3 regions of the Rahnella contaminans genome follow, and region 2 is predicted to be linked to each of the others. Evidence: predicted binding sites of a transcription regulator. Region 2 holds the regulator's gene; each other region holds the start of a gene.
The links. Region 2 encodes PhoB, which activates phosphate uptake and scavenging genes when phosphate is short. Its sites were predicted from a motif close to CTGTCATAAAACTGNCNNAT; they were not measured.
Positions count from the first base shown of each region.

Region 1: a site for PhoB is predicted at 1,970-1,989, ahead of GW579_RS06645 (heavy metal response regulator transcription factor). Genes of this name have one in related genera too.
Region 3: a site for PhoB is predicted at 4,736-4,755, ahead of pstS (phosphate ABC transporter substrate-binding protein PstS). Genes of this name have one in related genera too.

Region 1 is NZ_JAADJS010000001.1:1,487,844-1,498,451, reverse strand. It holds gene GW579_RS06660 (molybdopterin-dependent oxidoreductase) at 1-580, opposite strand, end outside; gene GW579_RS06655 (cytochrome b/b6 domain-containing protein) at 573-1,214, opposite strand; gene GW579_RS06650 (hypothetical protein) at 1,241-1,864, opposite strand; gene GW579_RS06645 (heavy metal response regulator transcription factor) at 2,077-2,751, shown strand; gene GW579_RS06640 (heavy metal sensor histidine kinase) at 2,744-4,201, shown strand; gene eptB (kdo(2)-lipid A phosphoethanolamine 7''-transferase) at 4,437-6,113, shown strand; gene GW579_RS06630 (endonuclease/exonuclease/phosphatase family protein) at 6,370-7,491, shown strand; gene GW579_RS06625 (LysR substrate-binding domain-containing protein) at 7,514-8,428, shown strand; gene leuD (3-isopropylmalate dehydratase small subunit) at 8,434-9,042, opposite strand; gene leuC (3-isopropylmalate dehydratase large subunit) at 9,054-10,460, opposite strand.
Region 2 is NZ_JAADJS010000002.1:636,755-647,362, forward strand. It holds gene GW579_RS12065 (DUF1177 domain-containing protein) at 1-898, shown strand, start outside; gene GW579_RS12070 (AroM family protein) at 904-1,581, shown strand; gene ppnP (pyrimidine/purine nucleoside phosphorylase) at 1,776-2,066, shown strand; gene rdgC (recombination-associated protein RdgC) at 2,135-3,049, opposite strand; gene mak (fructokinase) at 3,260-4,180, shown strand; gene sbcC (exonuclease subunit SbcC) at 4,234-7,491, opposite strand; gene sbcD (exonuclease subunit SbcD) at 7,488-8,726, opposite strand; gene phoB (phosphate response regulator transcription factor PhoB) at 8,954-9,643, shown strand; gene phoR (phosphate regulon sensor histidine kinase PhoR) at 9,667-10,608, shown strand, end outside.
Region 3 is NZ_JAADJS010000004.1:24,105-34,712, forward strand. It holds gene glmU (bifunctional UDP-N-acetylglucosamine diphosphorylase/glucosamine-1-phosphate N-acetyltransferase GlmU) at 187-1,557, shown strand; gene glmS (glutamine--fructose-6-phosphate transaminase (isomerizing)) at 1,786-3,615, shown strand; gene rluF (23S rRNA pseudouridine(2604) synthase RluF) at 3,771-4,643, shown strand; gene pstS (phosphate ABC transporter substrate-binding protein PstS) at 4,860-5,900, shown strand; gene pstC (phosphate ABC transporter permease PstC) at 5,995-6,951, shown strand; gene pstA (phosphate ABC transporter permease PstA) at 6,953-7,840, shown strand; gene pstB (phosphate ABC transporter ATP-binding protein PstB) at 7,941-8,708, shown strand; gene phoU (phosphate signaling complex protein PhoU) at 8,719-9,450, shown strand; gene GW579_RS17435 (TetR/AcrR family transcriptional regulator) at 9,531-10,223, opposite strand; gene GW579_RS17440 (sugar phosphate isomerase/epimerase family protein) at 10,334-10,608, shown strand, end outside.

The sequences.
Region 1 (10,608 bases), on a different contig from region 2:
TTTGCGGATGCAGCGCGGTGGCCATATCAATGCTTGAGTAATAGCGATCATCGCATTTAAACCCGACATATTTAGCCGTCAGATCGGCTCCGACGTATTGAAGAAATGTTTTGAGCGGCACGCCTTTCCACTGCCCGATAGCGCTCCAGCCTTCAATGCAAATCAGCCGGGTGATCTGGCTTTCCTGCGGCAATCGTTGTAACTGTTCCAGCGTCCACGAGACTTTCTTTTGCACAAGTCCGGACACTTCCAGCCGGTAGTTCGGGATGTCGATTTCCGGCACATTGTATTCGGGGTAATACGCGTTGAAGCGAAACGGTGTCGTAATCTGGTCGGCGCGGTAAGTTTGCGCCAGCTTCTGCCCGCCAAATAACCAGCCCTGAACGCGGTCATTCCAGCGCGACATCGCCCACAGCACTTTGTCGACTTCGTCGCCGTCCTGCAAATTACAGCCGGTCAGCATGGAAACGGCACCGAGCGTTAATCCTGATCGCAGCAGTAAACGGCGCTGGATATTCACCAGTTGCTTGCGCTGATCGGGCTCCAGAATGATTTTTGGCCGTTGCGATTTTTCACTCATCGGCACTTTCCTCTTTATTCATTACTTTGCCGCCGGTAATCATCGCCACAAATGTTTTCGGCACCAGCAGCACCATCAGGACATGAATGACCACAAACAGCATCACGCCACTCATCGCAAAAAAGTGTACATATCGGGCAATATCAAACCCGCCGAACAGCCATACCAGCCCGCTGAACTGCACCGGTTTCCAGATGGATAAGCCGGAAAGCACCAGCAATACGCCGAGCAGCAAAACGCCGCTGTACATCAGTTTTTGCACGGCGTTGTACTGGCCGAGTTTATGGGGCAGATGGAAGGTCAGGGCACGAACGGTATCGCGCCAGACGCTGCGGGCTGAAAACGGGAAAAAGTCCCGTTTAAAATGGCCGCTGAAAACGCCCCACAGCAGATAAAAAAGAGCGTTAGCCGCCAGCAGCCACATCACGGCGAGATGCCAGGCGATGTTGCCGCCCAGCCAGCCGCCGAGTGTGGTGTTTTGCGGAAACGTAAAGGTAAACAGGGGATCCGCGTTATAAATCCCCCAGCCGCTCATCACCATACCAATCATTGCCAGAAGATTAATCCAGTGGCTGATACGCACCGGCCAGGAATGGATCCTGCGTTTTCGAACTGAAGAGGGCTGAGGTTTCACGGTAAATCTCCTGTTAAACAGCCTGATTACATCGGTGGCGCGATGCCGTCTTTACCGGCGGCGATGCCACGGGCAACCAGCGCACCTTTGTCATCTTTCATGGCGAACAGCACGATTTTAGTGCCCGGTTTCAGCAGGCTGCGGTCGCCCGGTGCCAGCAGAACCACAGGAACGTCGTCAGGAACAACAACTGTTTTCTCAGCATCGTGATACTTCACGGTCAGCGTGCGGCCATTGCTGTTGACCAGTTTGCCAACGGTACCGTTGGTCATGGTATTGATTTTCCCGTCAGCAGATTCAAACGGGTTGAAGCCTTCACCGCTGCCGCGCAGGCTTGGCGCAAAGACGTGGACTTCCAGCGCTTTCAGCGTGCCGTTAGCCTGCGGAACTGCGGCGGTACCGATGAAACTGTCGGGTTTGATATCACTGATCTGGCCTTTGGTAACGGCGTTGATCTTGGTCTGGTCAGTCAGCTTCACATCGAGCTTTTCACCCTGACGTGTGGTGATTTGCACCGATGAGTCATTAACTGAATCAATGGTTCCGCGCGTCGGTTTAATCACGTTATCGGCCGCAAAGGCGGATGTCATTCCGCTGCACATCAGCAGGGAACCCAGTAATAAACCGGCAAGGCGTGTAGGTGTGTTCATGATCAACTCTCCATTTTCTAGCGTTATTTCATTCTGTTAGATGAATCACTGAACCGGCCAGTGATGAATAACTTCATTAAGAGTGGACGATAAACCGGGATTGGTTGATGACAAGTTGATGACAAAATTGTCATCAAAGGTGTCTGATGAAACTGATAAACTTCCTCTGAATCATTCTTTGGGAGAATGGTCTTGCGGCGCCGAGGGCCTGAATGCGGATACTGGTGATAGAAGATGATGTCAGCACAGGCGACTACCTGAAAAAAGGGCTGACGGAGGCGGGTTACAGCGTGGATCTGGCGCGCAACGGCGCAGACGGTCTGTTTCTGGCCCTGGAAGAGGGTTATGACACCGTGATCCTCGACGTCATGCTGCCTGGCCTTGATGGCTGGCAGGTGATGGAAGTGCTGCGTAAAAAAAGTGACGTGCCGGTGCTGTTTCTGACGGCGCGTGACGAAGTGCAGGATCGCATTCACGGGCTGGAACTCGGCGCGGATGATTATCTGATTAAACCGTTTTCATTTACCGAGCTGGTGCTGCGGATCCGCACCTTACTGCGCCGCCCGACGGCACGCGAGCCGGACACGTTTTCAGTCGCCGATCTGAATCTCGATGTGCTGCGCCGCCGCGTCACCCGTCAGGATCAGACCATCGCGCTGACCAATAAAGAGTTTATGTTGCTGGAGCTGCTGATGCGCCGGGAAGGCGAAGTGCTGTCGCGCACCATGATCGCCTCGCAGGTCTGGGACATGAATTTTGACAGTGATACCAACGTTGTGGATGTGGCGATTAAGCGCCTGCGCGCCAAGGTGGATCGCGCCTTTGAGGTGAAACTGATCCATACCGTGCGTGGCATTGGCTACGTTTGTGAAGTGCGCAATGACTAACGTGATGAAAGAAACTGCCCGTCCGTCTGCCTCAAAACGAGCGATGTCGCTGACCTTGCGGGCGACATTGCTGTTTGCGCTGATTGCCTCGCTGGTGGTCAGCGCTGTCGGTTTTTATCTCTATTATTCGATGGATAAAGAGCTGGTGCGCCGTGCGGATTATCAGGTCAGCGGGCGCGTGCAGTATTTCCGCCATCTGCTGGCGAATGAATTTCCGTTATCACAGCTGAGCCGTAATCCCGGTTTGTTTGAAAATATGCTCGGCAACGAGCGCGATATTCTGACTTTTCGTCTCGAAGGCGAGCCGCCACTGATTAACGTTAATCCCTCGCAGCTGATCTTACCGCCGGTTGCGCCCGTGCCCGACGGCCAGCCGCTCACCCTGCAAACCGTGCATCACCTGATGGCACCGGACGGAACGCCGGTGCGCTTTGCCCGTGCAAGTGTGCAGATTGAGGATGGCAGAACGGTAGAAATTACCGGCGCGCATTTCATGACGGAAGAATCGCGTCTGCTGGAGACATTTCGCTGGGAAATCATTGGCGCCGTGCTGTTCGCCTATTTGCTGATTGCCGCACTCGGTTATGTTGTGATCCGCAGAGGCTTAAAACCTTTACGCAACATGGCACAGGAGGCGACGCAAATTCATCCGTCCAGCCTCTCGACCCGGCTAAGCACGGAGAATGCGCCGCAGGAATTGCAGCAACTTATCTATTCTTTCAACGACATGCTGGAAAGGCTTTCGGAGGGCTATCAGCGCCTGACCCAGTTTTCAGCCGATCTGGCGCATGAGATCCGCACGCCGGTGGGCGCCCTGATGGGGCATTGCCAGGTGGCGTTGTACCAGCCGCGCACGGTGGAAGAGTATGAAACGCTGCTGGCAAACAATATGGAAGAGCTGGAACGTATTTCCCGCATGGTGGAAAACATCCTTTTTCTTGCCCGCGCCACCGACGCGCGGTCTGTTTTAACCATCACCGGTATTGATGTTTCCTCTGAAATTACCCGTATTCAGGAATATTTTGAAGGGCTGGCGGAAGAGCGTGAAATGGAGTTGTACGGCGAAGGGCAGGGGATTTTGTACGCGGACGCTATCTTGTTTCAGCGCGCGATCAGCAATCTTGTCGCCAACGCCGTGCGTTACGGCGATGAGGGCAGCACCATCACGATCAGCGCCCGGCCGCAGGGTAAAGGCATGGAGATTGATGTGACCAGCCAGGGCAATCCGATCCCGCCGGAAAAACTGGGCAAACTCTTTGACCGTTTCTACCGGGCCGATGCATCACGCAGCGAAGGCGGCAGCTCCAGCGGTCTCGGTTTATCGATAGTTCAGGCGATTATGGCGCTGCATCAGGGAAGCGTTCGGGTAACGAGTTCGCCGCAGGGCGAGACCCGGTTCACGCTGTCATTTCCGGGGCCATTATCCGATCCGGATCACAGGCTTTCTTAATAATTCTTCAACAGCTCGGAAAAATTTCAGAAAATCTTAAAGAAAATTCATTTTTTACTTATTGAAAAGTAAGGGTTTCGTTAATTTGGTTACATTATCACAATGGCAGAAACCTTTGCATTTGAACAAAAATGCTTGTCCCGGGGTCTGAATAGTCCTAAGGAGTGGGTTCCATCCTCCGGTTCGAACGGTCAGTACGACGTAAACAGACTCACAAAAGAGCCATTTATTACTAATGCATAAAATACGTTCACTTTCGCTGCAGAGCATTTCTGTTTTCATTGCGCTTTATCTTGGGATCCTGTTAAACCTTCCGATTTTCATCCGCCGTTACAGCCAGCTGCATTATGACAATATGCTGTCGATCGTGGTCGAGATGGTGGCGTGTGTTGCCCTGGTTTACTTCCTTTGTATGCTGCTCTCCTATACCGGCAAAACGGTTTTCCGTGTGCTGATGACTGCCATTGTGATTTCCTCGGCGGCGGCCAGCTATTACATGATCCTGTTCAACGTCGATATCGGCTACGGGATTTTGGCGGCAGCGCTGGCCTCAGACTCCATTGATTTATCGAAAGAATCTGTCGGCACGCATTTTGTGGCCTGGACGGCGCTCGTCAGCCTGATCCCGGTACTTTTGATGTGGCTCAGCACCCTGCCGGGCGCGGCACTCAAACAAACCACCTTCAAAAATGTGGCGGTGAAAACCGGCCTGCTGGTGATCTCCGGTCTGCTTTGTTACATGCCGCTCCGCCTGATGGGCAAAGTACAGGATCGTCATGACAAAGAAAGTAACCGCATGATGGCAAGCTACGGCGGCGTCGTGGCAGGAACTTATTCTCCGTCCAACTGGTTGTCCGCGCTGGGCTTGTACTCCTACAGCAGCTACAGCCAGGCCGAAGACACCAAAAATCTTTACGACCCGGCGAAACATTTCACCTACACCGCACCGGCGGATGCCAAAGATATGTACGTGGTATTCGTTATCGGTGAGAGTGCACGTCGTGACCACATGGGCCTTTACGGCTATGACCGCGATAACACGCCGAACCTCGACAAAGAGAAAAATCTGGTCGCGTTGCAGGGCTATTCCTGCGATACCGCCACCAAACTTTCCCTGCGCTGCATGTTTGTGCGTGAGGGCGGCGCTTCGGAAGCGCCACAGCGTACCCTGAAAGAGATGAACGTTTTTTCCGTGCTGAAAAGCAACGGCTGGAGCTCTGAGCTGTATTCCATGCAAAGTGAAGCCTGGTTCTACAACAAAACCCGCGCCGATGATTATTCATTGCGTGAAAACATCGCCTCTGAAAAACGTAACGCAGGCAAGCCGGTCGATGACATGCTGCTGGTCGATGAAATGAAAGATTCGATGGCTAATCATCCGCAGGGAAAACACCTGATTATTCTGCATACCAAGGGCTCGCATTACCTGTATTCAGACCGTTATCCACGTTCATTTGCCAAATATCAGCCGGAATGTATGGGCATCGATGACTCCTGTTCAACGCAGGAAATGATCAACGCTTACGACAACACGCTGCTCTATACCGACTACTTCCTGTCGCAGGTGTTTGATCAGCTGCGCGATAAAAACGCTATTGTTTTCTACGCATCCGATCACGGCGAATCGATTTCCAAAAGCATGCATTTCCACGGTACGCCACGTGATCATGCGCCAGTTGAGCAACGCACTGTGCCGATCATGGTCTGGGCGTCGGACAAGTTCCTGTCTAACGATCAGAACAAGGCAAGCTTTGCACAGTTGCAAAAAATGGCCGCTGAGAAGAAACCGGCATTTCATGAAAAACTGTACGACACCCTTCTCGGCTGTATCGGATACACCTCGCCAAACGGCGGGATTGTAGAGCAGCACAACTGGTGTCATACGCCTGATCCGGCAGCACCGGCGAAGTAACACCGCTAAAATCGCCGTCTTTTTCTGATGAATGAAAAAGGCGGCGACATCCTTCTGGTCGCTCCACCCTTTTTGAGTCACAATCGGCTAACAAAATTCCCGTCATACTTCACGTTGCATGTGCGCTGGCTACGCTTACTCACCCGAATCACTGACTTATGTCAGCTCATCGGGCTCCCTCAGCTTGCCGCCTTCCTGCAATGCGAATTATCCAGGGTATTACTAATAGATTTCTCTTTATCAGGGCTGATAACCGATGCAAGCACTCCGAATTATCGTCTGCGTTCTGACGGTCATTATGACCTTACTGACGCTGCTTCCTCTTTCCAAAAATCAGCGCTGGTGGGTGCGTGTGTGGGATTTCCCTCGCCTGCAAATGGTTTCCCTGTGCCTGCTTTTTCTTCTGACTGAACTGCTGATTTTACCATTTGACGGTGTGCTGACCGGCATTGTGATTATCCTGACGGTCGCCTGCATGGCGTATCAGGGCTGGTGGATCCTGCCTTACACCCGTTTGTACCGCGTGCAGGTGAAGAAGACGGTGCCCAACGGCCATTCGCGTATCAAAATCATGAACAGCAATGTGCTCACTACCAACCGGGAGAGCGCGCAGTTACTCAGTCAGATTCAGGAACACAAACCGGACATTATCGTGCTGCTGGAAACCGACCAGTGGTGGGAAGACCAGATGGCTCCGCTGGAGGCCGATTACCCGCACAGCCTTCGCTGCCCGCTGGATAACCTCTACGGCATGCACGTCTATTCGCGTCTGCCAATGCACGGCGAGCAAATTCAGTTTCTGGTGGCGAAAGATATTCCTTCCATGCATTTTCGCGCAGAACTGCCGTCGGGCGAACAGGTGGTGCTTCACTGTCTGCACCCGAGGCCGCCAAGCCCGACCGAAGCGGATGAATCAACCGCCCGTGACGGTGAGCTGATCGCCGTCGGGCATACCGCCGCGAAAGCGCATTTCCCGACCATTGTGACCGGTGATCTGAATGACGTCGCGTGGTCGCGTACCACCCGTTTATTTATGAAAATCAGCGGATTGCTTGACCCGCGCCGCGGTCGGGGAATGTACAATACTTTTCATGCGAGCTATCCGTTTCTGCGCTGGCCGCTGGATCACGTTTTCCACAGCAAAGATTTCACGCTGATTGATCTGAAACGACTGGATTTCATGGGCTCCGATCACTTCCCGATCCTGGTCGAACTGGCGCTGACGCCTTGTCAGGGGAAAGATCAGGAACCGCTGGAAATCGAAAATGACGATCTTGAAGAAGCCAGAGAAAAACTTGAGCTGGCGGGTGTAAAACTCACGGATATCTATCCTGCTAATAAAAAACAGGCCAATAATGAACCGGCCAATAACAAATAACGTGAGGGCCAGGGCGTAATCCATGACAACTGAACGTGACCGCTTGCCGCTGGCTGAAGACTTACGGGTTTTTCTGGCGGTGGTGAACAAGCAAAGCTTTGCCGCGGCGGCGACCGAACTCGGGCAGTCTCCGGCCTATGTCAGTAAGCGTATTCAGATCCTCGAAGAGTCCCTGAACACCCGTTTGCTGCATCGTTCAACCCGCGGCGTTCGCCTGACTGAAGATGGCGAACGGGCGCAACGCTGGGCGCTGCAAATTCTCGACACGTTCGACCAGTTTATTGGTGATGTTTCAGACTCCCGCAGTGAGGTTCGCGGCAACGTGCATATTTGCAGTTCGTTCGGTTTCGGACGTTGCCACGTTGCGCCCGCTGTTGCAGAACTTGCCGAACGTTATTCGCAGCTGAACCTGCGCCTCGACCTGTTCGACAGGGTTGTTGATCTCGTCGCTGAAGGCATTGATCTCGAAATTCTGGTCGGCGATGACATTCCCGAACAGCACATCGGTAAAAAGCTGGCGCAGCATCAGCGTATTCTCTGTGCTTCTGCGCAGTATCTGGCCACGCACGGCGAACCCGTTTCGCCGGACGACCTGACGCGACATCAGTGTCTGGTGCTCAAAGAGCGCGACAACCCGTTTGGCATCTGGTCGCTGACCGGAGAAGGGCAGGAACAGCGCGTACGGGTCAAAGGCGTGTTGTCATCCAACAGCGGCGAAGTGGTATTGCAGTGGGCGCTGAAACACCACGGAATTATTTTGCGCTCTGAGTGGGATGTCCGGCCTTATATCGACTGCGGTGAACTGGTGCAGGTTTTACCGCAGTTTTCCCAGCCAGCCAGCGTCTGGGCGGTCTACCCCACACGGCTGGCAGATTCTGCAAAACTGCGGGTTTGCGTTGAATTCCTGCATCAGCGCTTTAGCCAGTTACTGCAATAAGGCTTTCACGCCAGCCACGGGTTACGCTGCAAATACGCCTGCTGAAATTCAAGGATTTCATCGCTATATCGCAGCGTATTCCCCACCGCATCCAGCCCGTTGAGCAATGACAGTTTGCTCAGTTCGTCGATGTTGAAAACGATCTCTTTGCCATTGTGCAAACTTATTGTCTGCGCCGGTAAATCGACGGTAATTTCGTTGCTTTCCGCCTGCGTAACCTGTTCAGCCAGCTGTGCCCATTGGTTCGGGGCGAGCTGTACGGTGAGCACGCCGTTGCGCTGGCAGTTGTCGAAAAAGATCCCCGCAAACGTGGTGCCGATTAGCGCCCGTATCCCCAGCAGTTTCAGCCCCCACACCGCATGTTCGCGACTGGAGCCGCAGCCAAAGTTCGGCCCGACCAGCAGGAATTTGGCGTTTTTCCATTCAGGCTGATTGAGGATAAAAGCCGGATCGGGTGAACCGTCTGCCAGAAAGCGCAAATCGAAAAATACCCCGCGGTCTAGCCCGTTGCGGTCGATGCCTTTTAAAAATTGCTTCGGCATGATCACATCGGTATCGACGTTGGCCGCCGGGAAGGGCGCGGCTGCGCCGCTTAACACAGTAAATGCTTGCATGTTTTTTCTCCTCACACTTCGCGAACATCGGTCAGATGACCGCAAATTGCGGCGGCGGCCACCATCGCCGGACTCATCAGATGGGTGCGCGCTCCGGCGCCCTGACGGCCTTCAAAATTACGGTTGGTGCTCGACGCACACCGGTCGCCTGGCGACAGCACGTCGTCGTTCATCGCCAGACACATTGAACAGCCGGACTGCCGCCATTCAAAACCGGCTTCGATGAAAATCTCCGCCAGCCATTCGGCTTCGGCCTGGGAGCGCACCTGACTCGAGCCGGGAACGATCATTGCGCGTACGGTCGGTGCAACGGTTTTTCCGCGAACCACGTCGGCGGCGGCGCGCAAATCTTCGATGCGCGCATTGGTGCAGGAGCCAATAAAGGCGTGGCTGATGGCGATACTGTTAAGCGGTTGCCCGGCGCGTAATCCCATATAGCTGAGTGCGCGTTGCAGGTCTTTTTGCCGTGCGGGATCCGCTTCGGATTCCGGATCGGGTACGTGTCCGCCAATGGCCACCGCCTGATCCGGGCTGGTTCCCCAGCTCACCATTGGCGCGATTTCTGTGGCGCTCAGTTCGACTTCGCGGTCGAAAACGGCGTGCGCATCGCTGTGTAATTCACGCCAGACATTCACGGCATCCGCCCATTGCTGGCCTTGCGGCGCGCGCGGTTTGTCTTTCAGATAATCAAAAACTTTGTCGTCAGGTGCCATAAATGCACCGCGCGCACCGGCTTCCACCGCCATATTACAAATCGTCATACGGCCTTCCACACTCAGCGCGCCGATGCCTTCACCGCAAAACTCAATGGCGTAGCCGGTGGCACCTGCTGCACCGATTTTTGCCACCAGCGCCATCACCACGTCTTTGGCAGTGACCCCGTTTGCCAGCGCGCCGTTTACGGTGACGCGCATTGTTTTCAGACGTTTATAAATCAGCGTCTGGGTCGCCAGAAGATGCTCGATTTCTGAGGTGCCGATACCAAATCCGAATGCGCCGAGCGCGCCATAAGTGGTGGTGTGGCTGTCACCGGCGGCAATCACCATGCCCGGCAAGATAAAGCCCTGCTCCGGCGCGACAACGTGCTCAATCCCCTGACGACTGTCGAGAATATCAAACAGCTCGATGCCAAATTCTGCGCAGTTCTCGGCCAGATACGAAACCTGGCGCGCGCCACCGGCGTCCGGCATCTGGCGTGTGCGCAAAGGCGCAGTCGGATTGACGTGATCGACCACCGCCAGCGAGGTTTCCGGTCGCCATACCCGGCGGTTTGCTTCACGCAATCCGCTGAAAGCCTGCGGGCTGGTGTACTCGTTAATTACCTGCCGGTCGATGTACAGCAACACGTGCCCTTTGTCGTCCAGCGTGCGGACTGTGTGGCTATCAATGTGCTTTTCATACAGCGTTTTTGGCTTCATTTCATTGCCCTGATGAACGTAATGGATAATGCCAGCGTCGCAAACTTACCCGTTTTCGGGCAACGGCCTGAGTGTGGTGTCTCAAAACACAGATCGTGAAGCGGCAATCTTCATTTGTGACCTTGTTGCTCAAAAGCCAGCGACTAAG
Region 2 (10,608 bases):
ACTGATGGATAGCGCACACGTCAGCGGTCAGGATGTTGTGGATTTATTTGCCCGTTATCCGGGCGTTATCGCCAGAACAAACCGTGCGGATGGCCCGAAAGGCGGCACGGATTTCGTCCGAATCACCGTGCCTGGCAGCAAAGGAAAAAGCAGTGGCGGCACTGCGCCGACGCTGGGGATTATCGGCCGTCTGGGCGGGATTGGTGCACGCCCGACGCGTATTGGTCTGGTGTCCGACGCGGACGGCGCGATTGCTGCGGTAACCTGTGCGCTGAAACTGGCGGACATGCAGCGTAAAGGCGATACGCTGGAAGGCGATGTCATTATCACTACCCACATCTGCCCGAACGCGCCAACCCGCCCGCACGATCCGGTAGATTTCATGGATTCGCCGATCGACGACGTGACTATGAATGACAACGAAGTCGTCGACGGCGTGGATGCGATCCTTTCCATCGATACCACCAAGGGCAACCGCATTATCAATCACAAGGGTTACGCCATTTCGCCGACGGTGAAAGAGGGCTACATCCTGCGTGTTTCCGAAGACCTTGTGCGCATTATGGAGATGACCAGCGGCAAGCCGGCGGTCACTTTCCCTGTCACCACACAGGACATTACGCCCTACGGCAACGGCGTTCATCACCTCAACAGCATTTTGCAGCCGTCAACGGCGACCAGCGTTCCGGTGGTTGGCGTTGCGATCACGGCAGAATCTGTGGTGCCGGGCTGCGGTACCGGCGCGAGCCATGAAGTGGATATCGCCCTGGCGGCGAAGTTTGCCGTGGAAGTCGCAAAAGAATTCGGGCGCGGTACGTGCCAGTTCTTTGATGCCGACGAATATCAACTCCTGTTGTCGCTGTACGGAAGCTTGCGCCACCTGCAAAACCGGAAGTAAGCCTTATGATCACGACCTTTGCGACGTTAACCATTGGACAGGCGCCGCGCAGCGATATTATGCCGCTGCTGATGGCGCATCTGCCGGCCAAATCAGTGACCCACGTGGGCCTGCTGGACGGAATGAGCACGGAGCAAATTGAGCAGCGATATGCGCCTGCGGAAGGCGATGCGGTGCTGGTTTCGCGTTTGCTGGACGGTTCGCAGGTCACCATGGCGGCGCATCGGGTTGAGCGCGGATTACAGGAAAAAATCGACGTTCTGGAAGCGCTCGGCTGCATGACTATTTTGCTGCTGTGTACCGGCGAATTTAAAAAGCTGCACGCCCGCAATGCGCTTCTGCTCGAGCCTGACCGGATTATCCCGCCACTGATTGGTGCGATTGTCGGCGGGCATCGCGCAGGAATTGTCGTGCCGATCGAAGAGCAGATCGTCGAGCAGTCTGGCAAATGGCGGAAGCTGTCCAAACCGCCGTGCTTTGCGGTGGCCAGCCCGTATATTTCCGATGACCAGACCATTATCGAAGCGGCGATGCGTCTGGCGCAGCAGGGTGCGGAAGTGGTGGTACTCGATTGTATTGGTTACACGCGGCATCACGCCGAATTGCTGAAAAAACATCTCAGCATTCCGGTTCTGTTGTCGAACGTGCTGATGGCAAAACTGGCGGCGGAACTGATCGTCTGACGCCGGGGAGTAAAGCGGTTATGTGCGGAGCGGATAGCCACCCACAATGGCACTGTGCGACGCTAAAATCAAATCAGCGACGCCGCTTTGCGGGCGGTGTCGTCTGGTGCAGATAAAGCGGTAATAATCAGTGACAGAATGAGGTTTGTGCCCCTAATATGGAGGCTCTGAAAATTATCGCAAAGGGCCAATCTATGTTGAAAAATAATGAGTATTTTGACGGGAAAGTTAAGTCGATTGGTTTTGACAGCGACAGTACGGGTTCAGCCAGCGTTGGCGTGATGGCCGTCGGCGAATACACTTTCGGCACCGCTAAGCCGGAAGAAATGACCGTCATCAGCGGCTCGCTGAAAGTGCTGATCCCGGGTTCTCCGGACTGGCAGGTCTTCAAACCGGGCGAAACCTTCTACATTCCGGGTAAAAGTGAATTCAATTTGCAGGTCGGCGAAACCACGTCGTATCTCTGCAAGTATCTGACCAAATAAATCATTCAGACACAGCAAAAAAGAAAAGGCGCCAATGAGCGCCTTTTCTTATTCTTGCAGACCTGAAATTAACGTTGGGCTTCGCCGCCCAGCGCCTCAATCAGATTCTGGATTAATGCAGCCAGTTCACCGGTCATCAGCACGAAATCAGCATCGAAACGTCCGGCGAAATCTTCGCGATCGATGTCTTCGTTCTGGTCACGGATCACGTCGCTGAATTTCAGACGTTTGATGCTGCCGTCGTCGGCCAGAACAACGGCAATGCGTTCCTGCCAGTCGACGGCCAGCTTGGTGACCAGTTTGCCATTCTCGATGTGCGTGGCGATTTCGTCGCTGACCAGCGCCTGTTTCTTACAGCGGATCACGCCGCCTTCTTCAAGAATCGCTTTCAGCTCGGCTTCGTCCTGCAGGGCAAAACCGGCAGGCGTCTGGCCTGAACGCACCCATTCGGTCAGCGTCAGTTCGATCGGGCTTTCCATGGTTAATGGCACAACCGGCAGTGAACCGAGGCTTTTACGCAGCAGCGCCAGCATGTCTTCCGCTTTTTTCGCGCTGGCGGCATCGACCATGATCAGGCCGTTAACGGTGTCGATCCACATGAATGTCTGGCTGAAACGGCTGAATGCGCGCGGCATCAGGCTGTGCAGCACTTCGTCTTTCAGGGAATCTTTTTCGGTTTTCTTCAGCTTACGGTGTTGCTCACCTTCAAGCTGATCAATCTTCGCCTGTAACTCCTGTTTGATGACCGGAGAAGGCAGGATTTTTTCTTCTTTACGGGCGCAGATCAGGATCTGACCGCCGTTAACGTGAGTCAGCGCGTCGCCACCGTGGGAACCCATTGGTGAAACCCAGCCGGTTTTCGCCATATCCTGGCTGCCGCACGGGGTAAAGGTGAAAGCGCTGAGCTGTTTTTCCATTTCGTCAGCAGATAACGAAACTTCACGGCTCAAACGGTATACCAACAAATTCTTAAACCATAACATGGCGTTATCCCTGTCCCGGCGCACTCGTGGTACGCTGATTAAATGAATGCAGGGCGGCATGATAACCAATTGAGCGCCGGTCGTCGTTAAGAAATCACCGCAGCATGAAACATTGCATAACAGCTTATTCTGGTGACGACAGCAGCGAGCTTCTACACTGATTTAACCTCAAAAATAACTGACCCTACCGGCAGAAACAGGAGAGAAAACGTGCGAATTGGCATTGATTTAGGCGGCACAAAAATAGAAGTCATCGCGTTATCCGGCGAAGGGAAAGAACTGTTCCGCAAGCGGGTGGATACGCCAAGAAATGATTACGAACGCACGCTGAAAGCGATTGAAGGTCTGGTGCTGGACGCCGAAAAAGCCACCGGCCAGCACGGCAGCGTCGGCCTTGGGATCCCCGGTACGCTTTCGCCGTTTACCGGTAAAGTGAAAAATGCCAACTCGGTCTGGCTAAATGGCCAGCAGCTGGATGAAGATCTGGCGCTGTTGCTCAAACGCGAAGTGCATATTGCTAACGACGCGAACTGTCTGGCGGTTTCCGAAGCCACTGATGGCGCAGGCGCAGGCCGTCACACCGTGTTTGCCGTGATTATTGGTACCGGCTGCGGCTCCGGTATTGCGCTTAACGGCGTGGCGCACGCGGGCGGCAACGGCAATGCAGGCGAATGGGGACACAACCCGCTGCCGTGGCAGGACGAGGAAGAAATCCAGTTTGCCCGCGACGTGCCGTGCTATTGCGGCAAATCCGGCTGCGTGGAGACGTTTGTGTCGGGCACCGGTTTTGCAGAAGATTATTTCCGGCTGTCAGGCCAGCGGCTGAAAGGTGCGGAAATTATTGAGCTTGTTGAGCAGGGCGACGAAACGGCGGAGCTGGCGCTGGGCCGCTACGAGCGTCGTCTGGCGAAAGCGCTGGCCAACGTGGTGAATATTCTGGATCCGGATGTCATCGTTTTTGGCGGCGGCATGAGCAACGTCGATCGTCTGTACCAGACCGTTCCCGTGCTGATCAAACAGTGGGTGTTTGGCGGCGAATGTGAAACGCCGATCCTTAAAGCGGTTCACGGCGATTCCAGCGGTGTTCGCGGTGCAGCCTGGTTGTGGCCGCAGTCGCGCTTCGCGTTGTAATTTTCTGGCAGACAAAAGCCGCATGATGTCACGCCATCATGCGGCTGTATCGGTTACTGCGACGGGACTTTAAATTCACTGCTCAGGCGGCTGACGCCCAGCCCGTTCACCTTGGTCACTTTGATTTGCACCGGAATGCGGTCTTTCATCGCTTCAACGTGGCTGATCACGCCAATGGTTTTACCGGAGGCGTTCAGGCTGTCGAGGGCGTCCAGCGCGGTGTCCAGCGTGTCGGCGTCGAGCGTACCAAAACCTTCGTCGAGGAACAGCGAATCGATGCGGGTTTTATCGCTCACCAGATCTGACAACGCCAGCGCCAGCGCCAGACTGACCAGGAAACTCTCGCCGCCGGATAACGTGCGGGTATCACGCACGGCGTCTGCCTGCCACGTATCGACAACCTGCAACTCCAGCGCGTCGCTGGTTTTACGTTGCAACAGATAACGGCCATGCAGTTTTTCCAGCTGGCGGTTCGCCAGATACACCAGATGATCCAGCGTCAGCCCCTGCGCGAACTTACGGAATTTCGCGCCATCGCTGGAGCCAATCATCTGATTAAGATATCCCCAGTCATCACAGGTCAGCTGCGCCTGCGCAATCTGCGCGATTAACTGCTGCTGGCTGCCGCTTCGTTCCTTGTCGAATTTAAGCTGATTACTCACTTCGCCGGTGCGCTGTTGCAGCGCTTTCAGGCTTTGTGACAGCGATTCCTGCTCGGCCATCAGCGCCGTGAGATCGCTTTCGTATTCACTCAGATGCGCCGGGCGTGCGAGCCGCTGTTTCTCCAGTGTCTCTTTCGCGTCGCTTAACAACGCCTGAGCCTGTACCCGCTGTTTCTGCAACTGGTCTTTACGCTCAAGGAGTTGCTGGCGTAATGCGTCGTCGAGCATCGCGAGTTTCACTGCGTCTTCATCCGCAAACTCGCTGTGGGCCAGCGCCTGTTGCCAGTCTGTTTGTGCCTGATGCAGACGGGCCGTGGCCTGCTGATGTTGCAATTGCGTGCTGGCGAGCTGACCGGCCAGTTTGTCGCGAAGTTCCTGCGCCCGGTGAAGGGCAGTCTCGGCTTCGCTGACCGCTTTCTCGGCGGCCTGTTGTTGCTGATGTAAGTGCTCGCGAACCTGCGTAACCTGACGGGCGCCGAAGAGTTCTGTGCGCTGCGCCGTCAGTTCCTTCAGCGTTTTCTCGCCATCCGCATACTGGGTTTGCAGGCGTTCAAGCTGTTCCAGAGACTTCGTCAGGTTTTGCTGCGTCAGCGTAAAACGCTCTGCCAGCAATGCACTTTGCTGCTGGACTTTTTGTTGTTCGCCGGCGGCTTCGCTGAGGGCGTCTTTCGCCTGTTGCAGCGCACGGGCCAGCTGTTCATGCTGGCGGAGGGTTTCCTGTGTTTGCTGTTCTTCCTGATCGCATGACGCCAGCCATTGCTGAATGTCCGCCGCATCATTCAGGGTGAACGTCAGACCATGCGGAGCGCTGATTTTCTTCCAGTTTTCGAGATGCGCGTTCAGTTGCTGCTGGTCGTGCTCAAGCTGCGTTTGCAGGCGCAATTGGTGTTCTTTCAGGCTTTTAATTTTCGCGGCCAGTTCGATTCCGCTGGCTTTCGCTGCATCAAATTCCAGCTGCATTTTCTCAACACGCTGCGCCGTTTCAGACGGTTTGATCTCCTGATAACTTTCAATCGCCGGATGCGAGGTGGAACCGCACAGCGGGCAGGGTAGGCCGCTTTGCAGATTCGCGCGTTCTGCCGTCAGGCTGACGATCAGTTCCTCGCTTTTCAGCCGCGCTTTGACATCATTCAGATGCTCGAGCTGTTTCTGGCATTGCAGACGGATTTTGCCAAGGCGTTCTTCTTCTTCCGCGATTGCCGTCTGATTCTGCGCAAAATCCTGATGCTGCTGACGGACACGTGAGTCGAGCTGAGGGAAAATCTGTGCGAGTGAGAACAGCTGCTGGCGTACCGGACGCAGTTGCGCCAGTTCAGATTGCCGCTTCTGCAACGCCGTCAGCGGCTGCTGTTTTTCCAGTTCAACCTGACGCTGTTGCTGAGTCTCAAGCGCGGCGGTCAGCGTGGTGTGTTTCGCCTGATGCTGCTGACTCTGTACCTCCAGTTTCTGCCGTTCTTCGGTGATTTTCGCCAGCGTCGCGTTATGCTCACTGGCCTGTTTCTGTACTTCACTGACGGCCTGCTGCGTGTCAGTCAGTGATTTGTGCCACCGGGCAATTTCGCTATCCAGCGGCAGAACTTTTTCGTCCATCAGCGTCTGTAGCTGGCGCTGCTCTCCGGCCTGTTTCTGGCGAGCGGTTTTCGCCTGTTCCAGCGCCAAAGCCAGCGGTGTCATCTGTGCGGCCTGTTGTTGCTGTTGCTGAACCAGTTGCGTGAGCGCTTGCTGTAACTCCTGTGTTTCTTTCTCACAGCGCAACCGGTCGCTGAGCAGCGGACGCAGCTTTTCAGCCGGTTCACTGCGCGCGAGTTGTTGCAACTGCGGCGCTGCGGCGAGGTTTTCCTGCTCTGCCGCCGTCAGCTGCTGCTGAGATTGCTGATATTTTTGCTGTACCTGCTGCCATTGTTGCAACCAGTTCAGATCCTTCTGGCGCTGAAGCGCCTGCTGGCTGAGGATAATTTCCTGCGCGTTCAGCGCGGCCAGTTCCGTTTCAAACGCCTGACGCTGCTCTTCGCTGAGCAACTCGATACCTGCCATACGCTGATACAAACCGTCGAGCTGATTTTTGGCTTCTTTATGTTGTTCAAACACGCGCTCAGAAAGCCGCCCGTAGATTTCGGTGCCGGTGAGTTCTTCCAGCAATTCCGCGCGGTCGTTGGCATCGGCATTCAGGAACGCGGCGAACTGGCCTTGTGAAAGCATCATTGATTTGGTGAAACGGCCAAAATCCAGCCCGGTCAGCTCGGCGATGGCATCAAGTTTATCGCGCACTTTGTCGGCCAGAATTTTTCCATCGGCCAGCAGTGCCAGTTCCACTTTCGGCGCCTGTAAATTGCCGTCCGGCGAGTTTTTGGCCCGGCGCTGGCTCCAGAACGCGCGGTAGCCAATGCCTTTGACCTCAAACTCGACTTCCGCCAGCGATTCGGCGGTGTGGCGGGTCATCAGTTCATTCTGACTCGGCGTGACGTTCAGACGCGGTGTCTGGTGATAAAGCGCCAGACAAATGGCGTCGAGCAGGGTGGTTTTCCCCGCGCCGGTCGGGCCGGTGATGGCAAATAAACCGTTGCTGGCAAACGGCTCAGCGGTGAAATCAATTTTCCATTCGCCTTCCAGCGAGTTCAGGTTTTTTAATCGCAGGCTGAGAATTTTCATTGTGCGCCGTCCTCCGCATTCTGACCGCTGGTGATCTGTTCAACGACCTGCGCAAACAGCGTGCGCATCCGCGCCTGACGCGGCTCATCAGGATCCGGTTCCAGCGCCAGACGTCGTTCAAACACGTCACTGACGCTCAGCTCGCTCAGCGTTTCCTTTTCCTGCTGCTCAATACTGTGGATGCGCTGTTCTTTGCTGCGGCGTAACAGCACGACTTCTACCGGCAGATCTTCCGTCAGCGCCTGAATGCGTCGCTGAATATCGCTGAGATAGTCCTGCGTGGCGACTTCGATATCCAGCCAGACCGGCTTTTGCGTATCGCCGCCTGCAAACTGCGCCAGCTGTTTTTCGATTTCAGCCAGCGAACCTTTGATGATCTGCATGGGCTGGAAAACCGGGATTTCCAGCGTGTCGATGGCGTTAAGCGTTGCGCCGTCGAAATCGAGTAAGTACACACTTTTGGCTTTGCTCAGTTCGTCAAAACTCAGGGCAATCGGCGAGCCGCTGTAACGGATATGTTCGGTTTTTGCGACGCACTGGGCGCGGTGAATATGCCCGAGCGCCACGTAATCTACCGGCGGAAATGCCTGGGCCGGGAAGGCGTCGAGCGTGCCTATATAGATGTCGCGCACGGAGTCAGACGTGCTGACGCCGACGGTGGTCAGATGGCCGGTAGCGATAATGGGCAACGGCACACCAAGTTTCTGACGCTTCGCCAGTGCGGCCTGATACAGCGCGTCATAATGCGCCGCAATGGCTTCCTGCAACGCGAGCTGTTTGTCGCTGCCGGACTGTCCGGCCTGGCTGGCGAGTAAATCGCGCGGACGCAAAAACGGAATGGCACACAACACCGCGCCGGGCTGGCCTTCACGCGTGTTCAGCACTAAAACCTGTTCCTCCAGATTTTCGCCTACGGTGGCGATCACCCGCGTATTCAGGCACGAAAGCAGTTCGCGGGATTCATTGAGCGTGGCGACGGAATCGTGATTCCCGGCCAGCACCACCAGCTGACAGCCGGTTTGTTGTAATTCCACCACGAAGCGGTTGTACAACTCGCGGGCGTAACTGGGCGGCGAACCGGTATCAAAGATGTCCCCGGCGACAATGACGGCGTCCACCTGATGCTGCTGCACCTGACCGGTCAGCCAGCGCAAAAATGCCTGATGTTCAGCGGCGCGGCTTTTGGTAAAAAAGTACTGGCCGAGGTGCCAGTCGGAGGTGTGGATCAGGCGCATGAGACTCCCGTGTGAACCCTGTATGACGACAATGGTGCAAAGTATAAACGTCGGCGGGGGAACCTGTCCCCGATAAATCAGACCAATTTCAGCAGGATGGCGGGAATTTATCTGTCATATTTGCCTTAAATGAACCATCATTTTCATTCATAAATCTGTCACAAAACTGACGCATAATGGCGCCCGCAATCAAATAAAAGATCGCTAACCTATTGGCAGGACCTACGATGGCTAGACGTATATTGGTGGTTGAAGACGAAGCTCCAATCCGTGAAATGGTGTGTTTTGTACTGGAACAGAATGGATATCAGGCAGTAGAAGCTGAAGATTTTGATTCAGCGATTGGCCAGTTAGTGGAACCTTACCCAGAACTGATCCTGCTCGACTGGATGCTACCCGGCGGTTCCGGTATTCAGTTTATTAAGCACCTTAAACGTGAAGCACTGACCCGCGAAATTCCGGTGATGATGCTGACCGCTCGCGGTGAAGAAGAAGATCGGGTGCGCGGCCTGGAAGTCGGTGCCGATGATTACATCACTAAACCGTTTTCACCAAAAGAACTGGTTGCCCGTATTAAAGCGGTGATGCGCCGGATTTCGCCAATGGCGGTCGAAGAAGTGATCGACATGCTGGGGCTCAGTCTGGATCCGTCGTCTCACCGGGTGATGGCCAACGAGCAGGCGCTCGATATGGGGCCGACCGAATTTAAGTTGTTACACTTCTTTATGACCCATTCCGAACGCGTTTACAGCAGAGAACAGTTGCTCAATAACGTGTGGGGCACTAACGTTTATGTGGAAGATCGCACGGTAGACGTGCATATTCGTCGTTTGCGTAAAGCGCTGGAAACCAGTGGACATGACAGAATGATCCAGACTGTTCGTGGTACCGGATATCGTTTCTCAACGCGTTATTGAGTCCCCCACAGCGGAGAACCTGTGTGTTAGAACGTTTGTCATGGAAACGTCTGGCCGGCGAATTTTTTCTCTTTTGTCTGCCAGCCCTGATCCTCGGAATTTTCGTCGGCCATTTCGGCTGGCTCCTCTTTGCGTCGCTGGTCGCGGCGCTGGGCTGGAATTATTACAATCAGCTTAAACTCTCTCACTGGCTGTGGCTTGACCGCAGCATCACCCCGCCGAACGGGCGCTGGAGCTGGGAACCGCTGTTTTACGGGCTGAACCAGATGCAGATGCGCAACCGGCGACGTCGTCGTGAATTAGGTCAGTTGATCAAACGTTTCCGCAGCGGTGCCGAATCGCTGCCGGATGCGGTGGTTCTGGCGACGGAAGAAGGCAATATCTTCTGGTGTAACGGACTGGCGCAGGATCTGCTCGGTTTCCGCTGGCCGGAAGATAACGGCCAGCATATTTTTAACCTGCTGCGTTATCCGGAATTCCGCACCTGGATCCAGACCCGTGACTTCAGCCGTGCCCTGAATCTGCAACTCAATAATGAACATTACGTCGAGTTTCGCGTGATGCCGTATTCCGAGGGGCAGCTTCTGATGGTGGCGCGTGACGTCACGCAGATGCGTCAGCTCGAAGGCGCGCGACGTAACTTCTTTGCCAACGTCAGCCATGAACTTCGCACGCCGCTCACTGTGTTGCAGGGGTATCTGGAAATGATGGAAGACGCCAAGCTGGAAGAGCCGTTCCGCACCAAAGCGCTGGATACGATGCAGGAGCAGACGAGGCGCATGGACGGGCTGGTGAAGCAGCTTCTGACCCTGTCGAAAATCGAAGCATCCGCCAATATCGATATGCACGAGAAGGTCGATATTCCGGTGATGCTCAGCATGCTTGAGCGGGAAGTGCAGACGTTAAGCGGCGGGAAACATGAAGTGGTGTTTCGCGTAAACGAAAAGCTGAAAGTCTTTGGCAAT
Region 3 (10,608 bases), on a different contig from region 2:
TTGGGCATCTGGTGGAATACTTGGGTGATTAATGGACATATTACCCTCAGATTTTTTGTTATAGTCTATATCGTGTTCAACCCTTGCGGGCTGCGGTTTGCAGGCGGTTTTTGACGCGAAATATGTAGTAATTCGGTCACATAACGGGTTACTTTTGTCACTCAAATTGGATTTGTCAGGTCATCTATGTCAAACAGCGCACTGAGTGTGGTGATCCTTGCCGCGGGCAAGGGAACACGCATGTATTCCAACCTCCCTAAAGTTCTTCATACATTGGCGGGTAAGCCAATGGTTCAACACGTCATTGATGCGGCCACGCAAGTGGGTGCCAGAAACGTGCATCTGGTCTATGGCCACGGTGGCGATTTACTGAAGAAAACGCTGGCTGGCAGTGAACTGAACTGGGTATTGCAGGCTGAGCAGCTGGGTACCGGGCATGCGATGCAACAGGCTGCGCCTTTCTTTGCGGATGACGAAGATGTCCTGATGCTTTACGGCGATGTCCCGCTGATTTCGGTTGAAACGCTGGATAAGTTGCTGAAAGCTAAGCCTGAAGGTGGTATCGGTTTGCTGACCGTCGTGCTGGATAATCCAACCGGCTATGGCCGCATCGTGCGCGAAAATGGCATTGTGACCGGCATCATTGAGCAGAAAGATGCGAATGCTGAGCAGCTTAAAATCCAGGAAATTAACACCGGTATTCTGGTGGCCAACGGTGCATCGTTCAAGCGCTGGCTCGGTCAGTTGAACAACAACAACGCGCAGGGCGAATATTACATTACCGACATCATCGCGATGGCACATGCGGAAGGCAATCTGATCGCCACTGTTCATCCGGCGAGAAACAGCGAAGTGGATGGCGTGAATAACCGCCTGCAGCTTTCCCGTCTTGAGCGCGTATATCAGACCGAACAGGCCGAACGTCTGCTTCTGGAAGGCGTAATGCTGATGGATCCGGCGCGCTTTGATCTCCGTGGCGAGTTGTCTCATGGGATTGATGTGCTGATCGACACCAACGTCATTATCGACGGCCACGTAAAACTGGGCGATCGCGTGAAAATCGGCGCGGGCTGCGTACTGAAAAACTGCGTGATCGGCGATGACTGCGAAGTCAGCCCTTACAGTGTATTCGAAGATGCGGTGCTGGAAAGCGGGTGTACAGTCGGACCTTTCGCGCGTCTGCGTCCGGGTGCCGAACTGGCTGAAGGCGCTCATGTGGGTAACTTCGTCGAAATCAAAAAAGCGCGCTTGGGGAAAGGTTCGAAAGCAGGACATCTTTCCTATCTTGGCGACGCTGAAATTGGCGACAACGTGAATATCGGTGCGGGGACGATTACCTGCAACTATGACGGCGTGAACAAAAGCAAAACGATTATCGGCAATGACGTCTTTGTCGGATCGGATACCCAGCTGATTGCGCCGGTCACCGTGGGCAATAACGTCACCATCGCTGCCGGAACAACTGTGACGCGCGATGTGCCGGATAACGGCTTGTTGCTGAGCCGTGTGCCGCAGGTACATAAACCTGACTGGCAAAAACCGGTGAAGAAAAAGTAAGCTATTCTGAAGTTTACGTATTCAGGCGCAGTTTTCTGCGCCTGATGTTTGTTTATTGCATTGTGTTTTGGTCTGGGTTTTGTCGTCGAAACTCAGTCCAAAACATAATAATCCCCAACTCTCTACAAGGCTCGGGGAACCGCACGTACACCGGAAAACGGGGCGTGTGGATAAATCAGGTCAGGCATCAAAAAAGGTCCCGAAAGACCTTCTATAGGAATAAAACTGATGTGTGGAATTGTAGGCGCTGTAGCGCAACGCGATATTGCTGAAATTTTGTTGGAAGGTTTACGCCGTCTGGAATACCGCGGTTATGACTCAGCCGGTCTGGCTGTCATTGATACCGACGGGAAAATGGGACGCCTGCGTCGTCTGGGAAAAGTCCAGATGCTGGCTGAGGCTCTGGATCAACATCCTTTGCACGGCGGTACCGGTATTGCACATACCCGCTGGGCAACGCACGGTGAACCTTCTGAAGCGAACGCACACCCGCATGTGTCTGATTACATTGCGGTAGTGCACAACGGCATTATCGAAAACCACGAACCTTTGCGTGAATTACTGATTGAACGTGGTTACCGTTTTGATTCCGAAACGGATACCGAAGTGATTGCGCATCTGGTGCATTGGGAACAACTTCAGGGCGGCACACTGCTGGAAGTCGTTCAGCGCGTGATCCCTCAGCTGCGCGGCGCTTATGGCACTGTGGTGATGGACCGACGTGATCCGTCCGTTCTGGTCGCAGCCCGTTCCGGCAGCCCGCTGGTGATTGGCCGTGGCGTAGGTGAAAACTTCATTGCCTCCGATCAGCTGGCGCTGTTGCCTGTGACCCGCCGCTTCCTGTTCCTGGAAGAAGGTGATGTGGCTGAAGTTAAGCGCCGTTCCGTCAGTGTCTATGACAAAAATGGTCATGCTGTAGAACGTGCCGAAATCGAATCCAAAGTGCAGTACGACGCCGGTGACAAAGGCGCTTACCGCCACTACATGCAAAAAGAGATTTACGAACAGCCGCTGGCGATTAAAAACACGCTGGAAGGACGTTTCAGCCACGGTGAAGTGAATCTGAGCGAACTGGGCGAAAAGGCGGATGAGATCCTCTCCCGCGTTCAGCATGTTCAGATCATTGCCTGCGGCACGTCATACAACTCCGGTATGGTGGCGCGTTACTGGTTCGAATCGCTGGCCGGTATGCCGTGTGATGTCGAGATTGCGTCGGAATTCCGTTATCGCAAATCTGCCGTTCGTCCTGGCAGCCTGATCATCACCCTGTCTCAGTCCGGTGAAACCGCCGACACGCTGGCTGCACTGCGCCTGTCCAAAGAGCTGGGTTATCTCGGTTCTCTGGCCGTGTGTAACGTAGCCGGTTCTTCGCTGGTGCGTGAATCCGATCTGGCGCTGATGACCAAAGCGGGCACGGAAATCGGCGTGGCGTCGACGAAAGCGTTTACCACGCAGCTGACCGTTCTGCTGATGCTGGTGGCACGTATGGGTCGTCTGAAAGGCATAGCACCGCAGGTTGAGCATGACATTGTTCACGCGTTACAGGCGCTGCCTGCGCGTATCGAACAGATGTTGTCGCTGGATAAAACCATCGAATCGCTGGCGGAAGGCTTCTCTGACAAACATCATGCGCTGTTCCTCGGCCGTGGCGATCAATATCCGATCGCGATGGAAGGTGCGCTGAAGCTGAAAGAGATTTCCTATATTCATGCGGAAGCGTATGCGGCAGGCGAGCTGAAACACGGCCCGCTGGCGCTGATTGACGCGGATATGCCGGTGATTGTGGTTGCGCCTAATAACGAACTTCTGGAAAAACTGAAGTCGAATATCGAAGAAGTGCGCGCACGCGGTGGTCTGCTGTATGTCTTCGCCGATCAGGATGCCGGTTTCACCGACAGCGACGGTATGAAAATCATTCAGTTACCGCATGTCGAAGAAATCGTCGCACCGATCTTCTACACGGTCCCGTTACAGCTTCTGTCTTACTATGTTGCCCTGATTAAAGGCACTGACGTAGACCAGCCACGTAATCTGGCCAAATCGGTCACAGTAGAATAAGCCACGCTGGCTTTGAAACTGCCTGCTAAGCGCCCATCTCGGGCGCTTTTTTATTTCTAAAAGGCTAAGGCGTGGTCACGATTCTCCTCTCTCAGGCTTCGTTAGCCGCCACGGATAAGGTATAGTCCGCCTTTTTTACGAAGGTGATTTGCTGAATGCTGTCCAACCCCTCCATTCGTCTCAACAAATACATTAGCGAGAGCGGGATCTGCTCACGCCGTGATGCCGATCGTTACATCGAACAGGGAAACGTTTTTATCAATGGCAGACGCGCCTCCGTGGGCGCACAAGTATTTGCCGGTGATGTGGTGAAAGTTAACGGCCAGCTGATTGAACCGCGTGATGAAGAAGATTTAGTGCTTATCGCGCTTAATAAGCCCGTGGGGATCATCACCACGATGGAAGACGGTGAGCGGGACAACATCAGTGATTTCGTTAACCACAGCAAGCGCGTTTTCCCTATCGGGCGTCTGGATAAAGATTCTCAGGGCCTGATTTTACTGACCAACCACGGTGATCTGGTCAATAAAATCCTGCGTGCGGGCAACGACCACGAAAAAGAATATGTCGTAACGGTCAACAAACCGGTGACGGATGAGTTTATTACCGGCCTGGGCGCGGGTGTGCCGATGCTGGGAACGGTGACCAAAAAGTGCAAAGTGAAGAAAGAAGCGCCCTTTGTATTTCGTATCACGCTGGTTCAGGGGCTTAACCGCCAGATCCGCCGTATGTGTAAGCATTTTGGCTTTGAAGTCACCAAGCTTGAGCGTGTGCGGATTATGAACATCAACCTGAAAGGCCTGCCTTTGGGGGAATGGCGTGATTTGACGGACGATGAGCTGGTCGAATTATTCAGACTGACTGAAAACTCAACTTCTGAAGAAAAGCCGGCCAAAAAAACGCAGTCTAAACCTGCTCAGGCCAAAAAACCGGTTGTCACAAAACCGAAAAATACCGAGAAACCCGACGGAAATTCAGCTTCCCGTAAACGTTTTGCACAGCCAGGACGTAAAAAGAAAGGGCGTTAAGTCCGCATCTCTTTCCGCGGCCACCGGCCTTTGGGCCGGTTTTTATTTGATCGGTCCGCTTCAGTTTGCCCATCTCGCCTAAATTGTGACCAGTGTCATAAAACTGTCATATAACGTACATTTTACTGTCACCAAACTGTCCTATTTTCCTCCTGTGCCAAACACTTTATAAATCTCGACCTGGGTCGAACAAAAAAAAACCACTAGGAGTGGAACATGAAATTGATGCGTAACACCGTCGCCGGTATTGTAGCAGCGACTTTCTCCCTCACAGCAATGTCTGCTTTCGCTGCTAGTAATCTGACTGGCGCTGGCGGCACCTTCCCTGCACCTGTCTACGCTAAGTGGGCGGATGCATACCAGAAAGCAACCGGTACTCAGGTTAACTATCAGGGCATCGGCTCTTCCGGCGGCGTGAAACAAATCATCGCCAAGACCGTTGATTTCGGCGCATCTGATGCTCCGATGAAAGAAGAAGATCTGAACAAAAACGGCCTGTTCCAGTTCCCTACCGTGATCGGTGGCGTGGTACTGGCAGTGAATATCCCGGGCATCAAATCAGGTCAGCTGACACTGGACGGCGCAACGCTGGGTGATATCTACCTGGGCAAAATCAAAAAGTGGAACGACGCGGCGATCACTAAGCTGAACCCGGGCGTGAAACTGCCAGATACCAATATCGCCGTTGTTCGTCGTGCTGACGGTTCCGGTACTTCTTTCGTGTTCACCAGCTATCTGGCAAAAGTGAACAACGAGTGGAAAGAGAAAATCGGTTCAGGTTCAACAGTTAACTGGCCTACCGGTCTGGGCGGCAAAGGTAACGACGGCGTAGCCGCATTTGTACAGCGTCTGCCGGGCTCCATCGGATACGTAGAATATGCTTACGCTAAACAAAACAACCTGGCTTATACCAAGCTGGTTGATGCGGATGGCAAGGCGATCAGCCCGACAGAAGAATCCTTCAGTGCAGCAGCTAAAGGCGCTGACTGGAGCAAAACCTTCGCTCAGGACCTGACTTTCCAGAAAGGCGACAACGCGTGGCCAATCAGCTCCACCACCTTCATCCTGATTTACAAAGATCAGCAGGATGCGACCAAAGGTGCTGAGGTTCTGAAGTTCTTCGACTGGGCTTACAAAAACGGCAATAAACTGACGACTGACCTGGATTATGCAACGCTTCCACCTTCAGTCGTTGAGCAGGTTCGTGCAGCCTGGAAAGCAAATATCAAAGATAGCAGCGGCAAAGCACTTTACTAGGATCTGACGTCTCGTCTGATATAGAGTACAAGTCTTCTGCTTCATTCCCTCTCCGGCCGGGGAGGGAATTAAATCTTAATTAAAAGAGAGTGGTATGGCTGAATACAAGCCGGCTATCAAAGCACCAAGCAAAAACGGTGACATCCTTTTCGGCGCGCTGGTCAAACTGGCTGCGCTGATCGTGTTATTAATGCTGGGCGGAATCATCGTCTCGCTGTTTATTGCTTCGCTGCCTAGCATTGAAAAATTCGGATTATCCTTCCTGTGGACGAAAACATGGGATGCCCCGAATCAGCAGTTCGGCGCACTGGTGCCTATTTACGGTACCGTCGTGACCTCGATTATCGCCTTACTGATTGCCGTTCCCGTCAGTTTTGGTATCGCATTATTCCTCACTGAGCTGGCACCTAACTGGATGAAACGTCCGCTGGGTATTGCTATCGAACTGCTGGCGGCGATCCCCAGCATTGTTTACGGCATGTGGGGTTTATTCGTTTTCGCTCCGCTGTTTGCCCAGTATTTCCAGACACCGGTCGGTGATGTGCTTTCCGGTATTCCGATTGTTGGCGCGCTATTCGCTGGCCCGGGATTTGGTATCGGCATCTTGGCGGCAGGTGTCATTCTGGCCATCATGATCATTCCATACATTGCCTCCGTCATGCGTGACGTGTTCGAGCAAACGCCGGTCATGATGAAAGAATCGGCCTACGGAATTGGTTGTACGACCTGGGAAGTGATCTGGCGCATCGTGCTGCCGTTCACCAAAAATGGTGTCATCGGCGGTGTCATGCTTGGTCTTGGCCGTGCGCTCGGCGAAACCATGGCGGTGACCTTCATTATCGGTAACACCTACCAGCTCGACAGCATTTCGCTTTATGCGCCCGGCAACAGTATTACCTCGGCGCTGGCGAACGAATTCGCCGAAGCTGAAGCAGGTCTGCATACGTCCGCGCTGATGGAGCTGGGCCTTATCCTGTTTGTTATCACCTTTATTGTTCTGGCGCTGTCGAAAGTCATGATTCTGCGTCTGGCTAAGAAAGAGGGCCGTTAAGATGACGACACTCGAAATGCAAAGTAACGCAGCCTTACTGGAATCACGTCGCAAACGTCAGGCATGGCGCCGTCAGAAGAACCGTCTGGCGCTGATGATTTCCATGCTGACCATGCTTTTTGGCCTGTTCTGGCTGGTCTGGATCCTGTTCACGACCGTCGTGAAAGGCGTAGACGGCATGTCTCTGGCGCTGTTTACCCAAAACACCCCGCCGCCAAATACGGCAGGCGGTGGTCTGGCGAACGCCATTGCGGGCAGCGGACTGCTGATTTTATGGGCGACGGTTATCGGTACGCCGCTGGGCGTGATGGCGGGGATTTATCTGGCAGAATATGGCCGTAAATCCTGGCTGGCGGAATTCATTCGCTTCATCAACGACATTCTGCTTTCTGCTCCTTCCATTGTGGTTGGCCTGTTCGTTTACACCATCATGGTGGCGAAAATGGGGCACTTCTCTGGCTGGGCGGGCGTACTGGCGCTGGCGCTGCTGCAAATCCCGATTGTTATCCGTACCACGGAAAACATGCTGAAACTGGTGCCGGACAGCCTGCGTGAAGCGGCTTATGCGCTGGGAACGCCGAAATGGAAAATGATTTCTGCAATCACCCTGAAAGCCTCTGTTTCCGGCATTATCACCGGTATTTTGCTGGCGATTGCCCGCATCGCCGGCGAAACCGCACCGCTGCTGTTTACGTCGCTCTCCAACCAGTTCTGGAGCACCGACATGATGCAGCCGATCGCCAACCTGCCGGTGACCATCTTCAAGTTTGCGATGAGCCCGTTTGGCGAATGGCAACAACTGGCCTGGGCGGGCGTGCTGCTGATTACAGTGTGTGTGCTGTTGCTGAACATTCTGGCGCGTGTGATCTTCGCCACGAAGAAGCAGTAAGTTAATTCATTACTGATGGCAGAGTTTTTCACTCTGCCATCACTGTTTACCCGGCGTCGCACAGCGGCGCGCGCAAAAGAGAGATGTCTTAATGAGTCGAATGACTGACGCATCCAACAGCAAGATTCAGGTTCGCGATCTGAATTTTTATTACGGTAAATTCCACGCGCTGAAAAATATTTCCCTGGATATCGCTAAGAACGAAGTCACGGCATTCATCGGCCCGTCAGGTTGTGGTAAATCCACGCTGCTGCGTACGTTCAACAAAATGTATCAGCTTTACCCTGAGCAGCATGCAGAAGGCGAAATTCTGCTCGATGGCGAAAATATTCTGGTCGATAAACAGGATATCGCGCTGCTGCGTGCCAAAGTTGGCATGGTCTTCCAGAAACCGACGCCGTTCCCGATGTCGATTTACGACAACATCGCGTTTGGTGTCCGTCTGTTTGAAAAACTTTCCCGTACGGACATGGATGAGCGCGTGCAATGGGCGCTGACCAAAGCCGCTTTGTGGAATGAATCCAAAGACAAGCTGCACCAGAGCGGTTACAGCCTGTCCGGCGGCCAGCAACAGCGTCTGTGCATTGCGCGCGGCATTGCTATCCGCCCTGATGTTCTCCTGCTTGATGAACCATGTTCGGCGCTGGACCCAATTTCAACCGGCCGTATCGAAGAGCTGATCACCGAGCTAAAATCTGATTACACCGTGGTGATCGTGACCCACAACATGCAGCAGGCTGCGCGTTGTTCAGACCGCACTGCGTTTATGTATCTGGGTGAGCTGATCGAATACAGTGACACTGACTCGCTGTTTACTTCGCCAGCGCGCAAACAGACTGAAGATTACATTACTGGCCGCTACGGTTGAGGTAAGAACGATGGACAACCTGAACTTAAATAAACACATTTCCGGCCAGTTTAACGCCGAGCTCGAGCACATCCGTACACAGGTTCTGGCGATGGGTGGGCTGGTTGAACAGCAACTGACTGATGCGATCACCGCGATGCACAATCAGGATGCCGAACTGGCGCAGCGCGTCATCAAAGGTGATGACAAAGTTAACCTGATGGAAGTGGCGATTGACGAAGCGTGCGTGCGCATTATTGCCAAGCGCCAGCCGACCGCCAGCGATCTGCGTTTGGTGATGGCGATTATCAAAACCATTTCTGAGCTCGAACGTATCGGCGATGTGGCGGATAAAATCTGCCGCACGGCGCTGGAGAAATTCTCGCATCTGCATCAGCCGCTGCTGGTCAGCCTGGAATCTCTGGGCCGCCATACGGTAGAAATGCTGCATGACGTGCTCGACGCGTTCGCGCGTATGGATCTTGACGAAGCGGTGCGTATTTACCGTGAAGATAAGAAAGTGGATCAGGAATATGAAGGCATTGTGCGTCAGCTCATGACCTACATGATGGAAGATCCGCGTACCATTCCAAGCGTCCTGACCGCGTTGTTCTGCGCCCGTTCCATTGAGCGTATCGGCGATCGTTGCCAGAATATTTGTGAATTCATCTTCTACTTCGTGAAAGGGCAGGATTTCCGTCACGTTGGTGGCGATGCGCTCGACAAATTGCTGACAGACGGCAAAGACACTGCGAAAGACTGATCGGTCACTGATACTCGTCATACAAAATCTTCGCCATAAAAAAGGCCTCTAACGAGGCCTTTTTGCTGTCCGCTGACGCGCTATTTCATCACATACCGCAGTGCCACCACCACTGCCAGCTGGCGATAATGCGCCACCTGCAAATCCACTTCGTCAGGGTTTTCGAACAGAGCACCGAATGTGTACTGGTTCGCGACCTGATGCACACACAGGCTGCTGATCAGCCGGTGAACGTCGCGCGCCTGGGAATCTTCCTTAAATAAATGGCTCTGTTTTCCGCGTTCGAGAATATCTTCCAGCAGCGTTAACGCCGTTTTATTGATCTCGCGGATGCTGGTGGACTGACGGATAAACCGGCCGCGCAGCATGTTTTCTGTCGACACAATGCGGATGAATTCCGGGTGAGAAACGTGAAAATCGAAGCTGGCTTCCACCAGTTTGACGATCGCCTCCGCCGGGGGAAATGACGACAAATCCAGATCCAGCTCGTGCTGGCGGATGCCGCGGTAAACGTGCTCCAGAACCAGCATGTATAGGGCTTCTTTGGTCTTGTAGTGATAGACCACCATACGTTTTGTGGTGTTGGCGTTTGAGGCGATATTTTCCATACGCGCGCCCATCAGGCCGGATTCAGCGAATTCAGCCAGAGCACTGTCGAAAATGCGCTGTTTCAGTCCTATCGGATCATTTTTACGTCCCGGCGCCGGGGAACTTTGGCTGCTCAGCGTCATATCCTCATTAATAACCTCAATCTCGCCACAGAGATTAACCATTGATTCGATCAGTTACAATCTGTGCGTTCATACAAGCCGCCAACACTTGACGAATGCGGTATGAAGGTCCACTACTGTAAGTCTCGAAGCCTGACAAAAAGGACGCTATTTTGCCTGCTACCACCCGGTTACGTTCTATTGCGACAGTTTCAGTACCAGGAACTCTGCCCGAAAAACTCACCGCCATCGCGGCGGCGGGGTTTGATGGCGTAGAGATTTTTGAAGATGATTTACTCAAAAGCCCGGTCAAACCCATCGCCATCCGAAATCTGGCGGATTCGCTCGGATTACGGATTTTTCTGCTACAACCTTTCCGCGACTTTGAAGGCGTTCAGCCGGAAAAGCGTAATGAGAAGTTTGCCAGCGCGCGCCGGCAATTTGATCT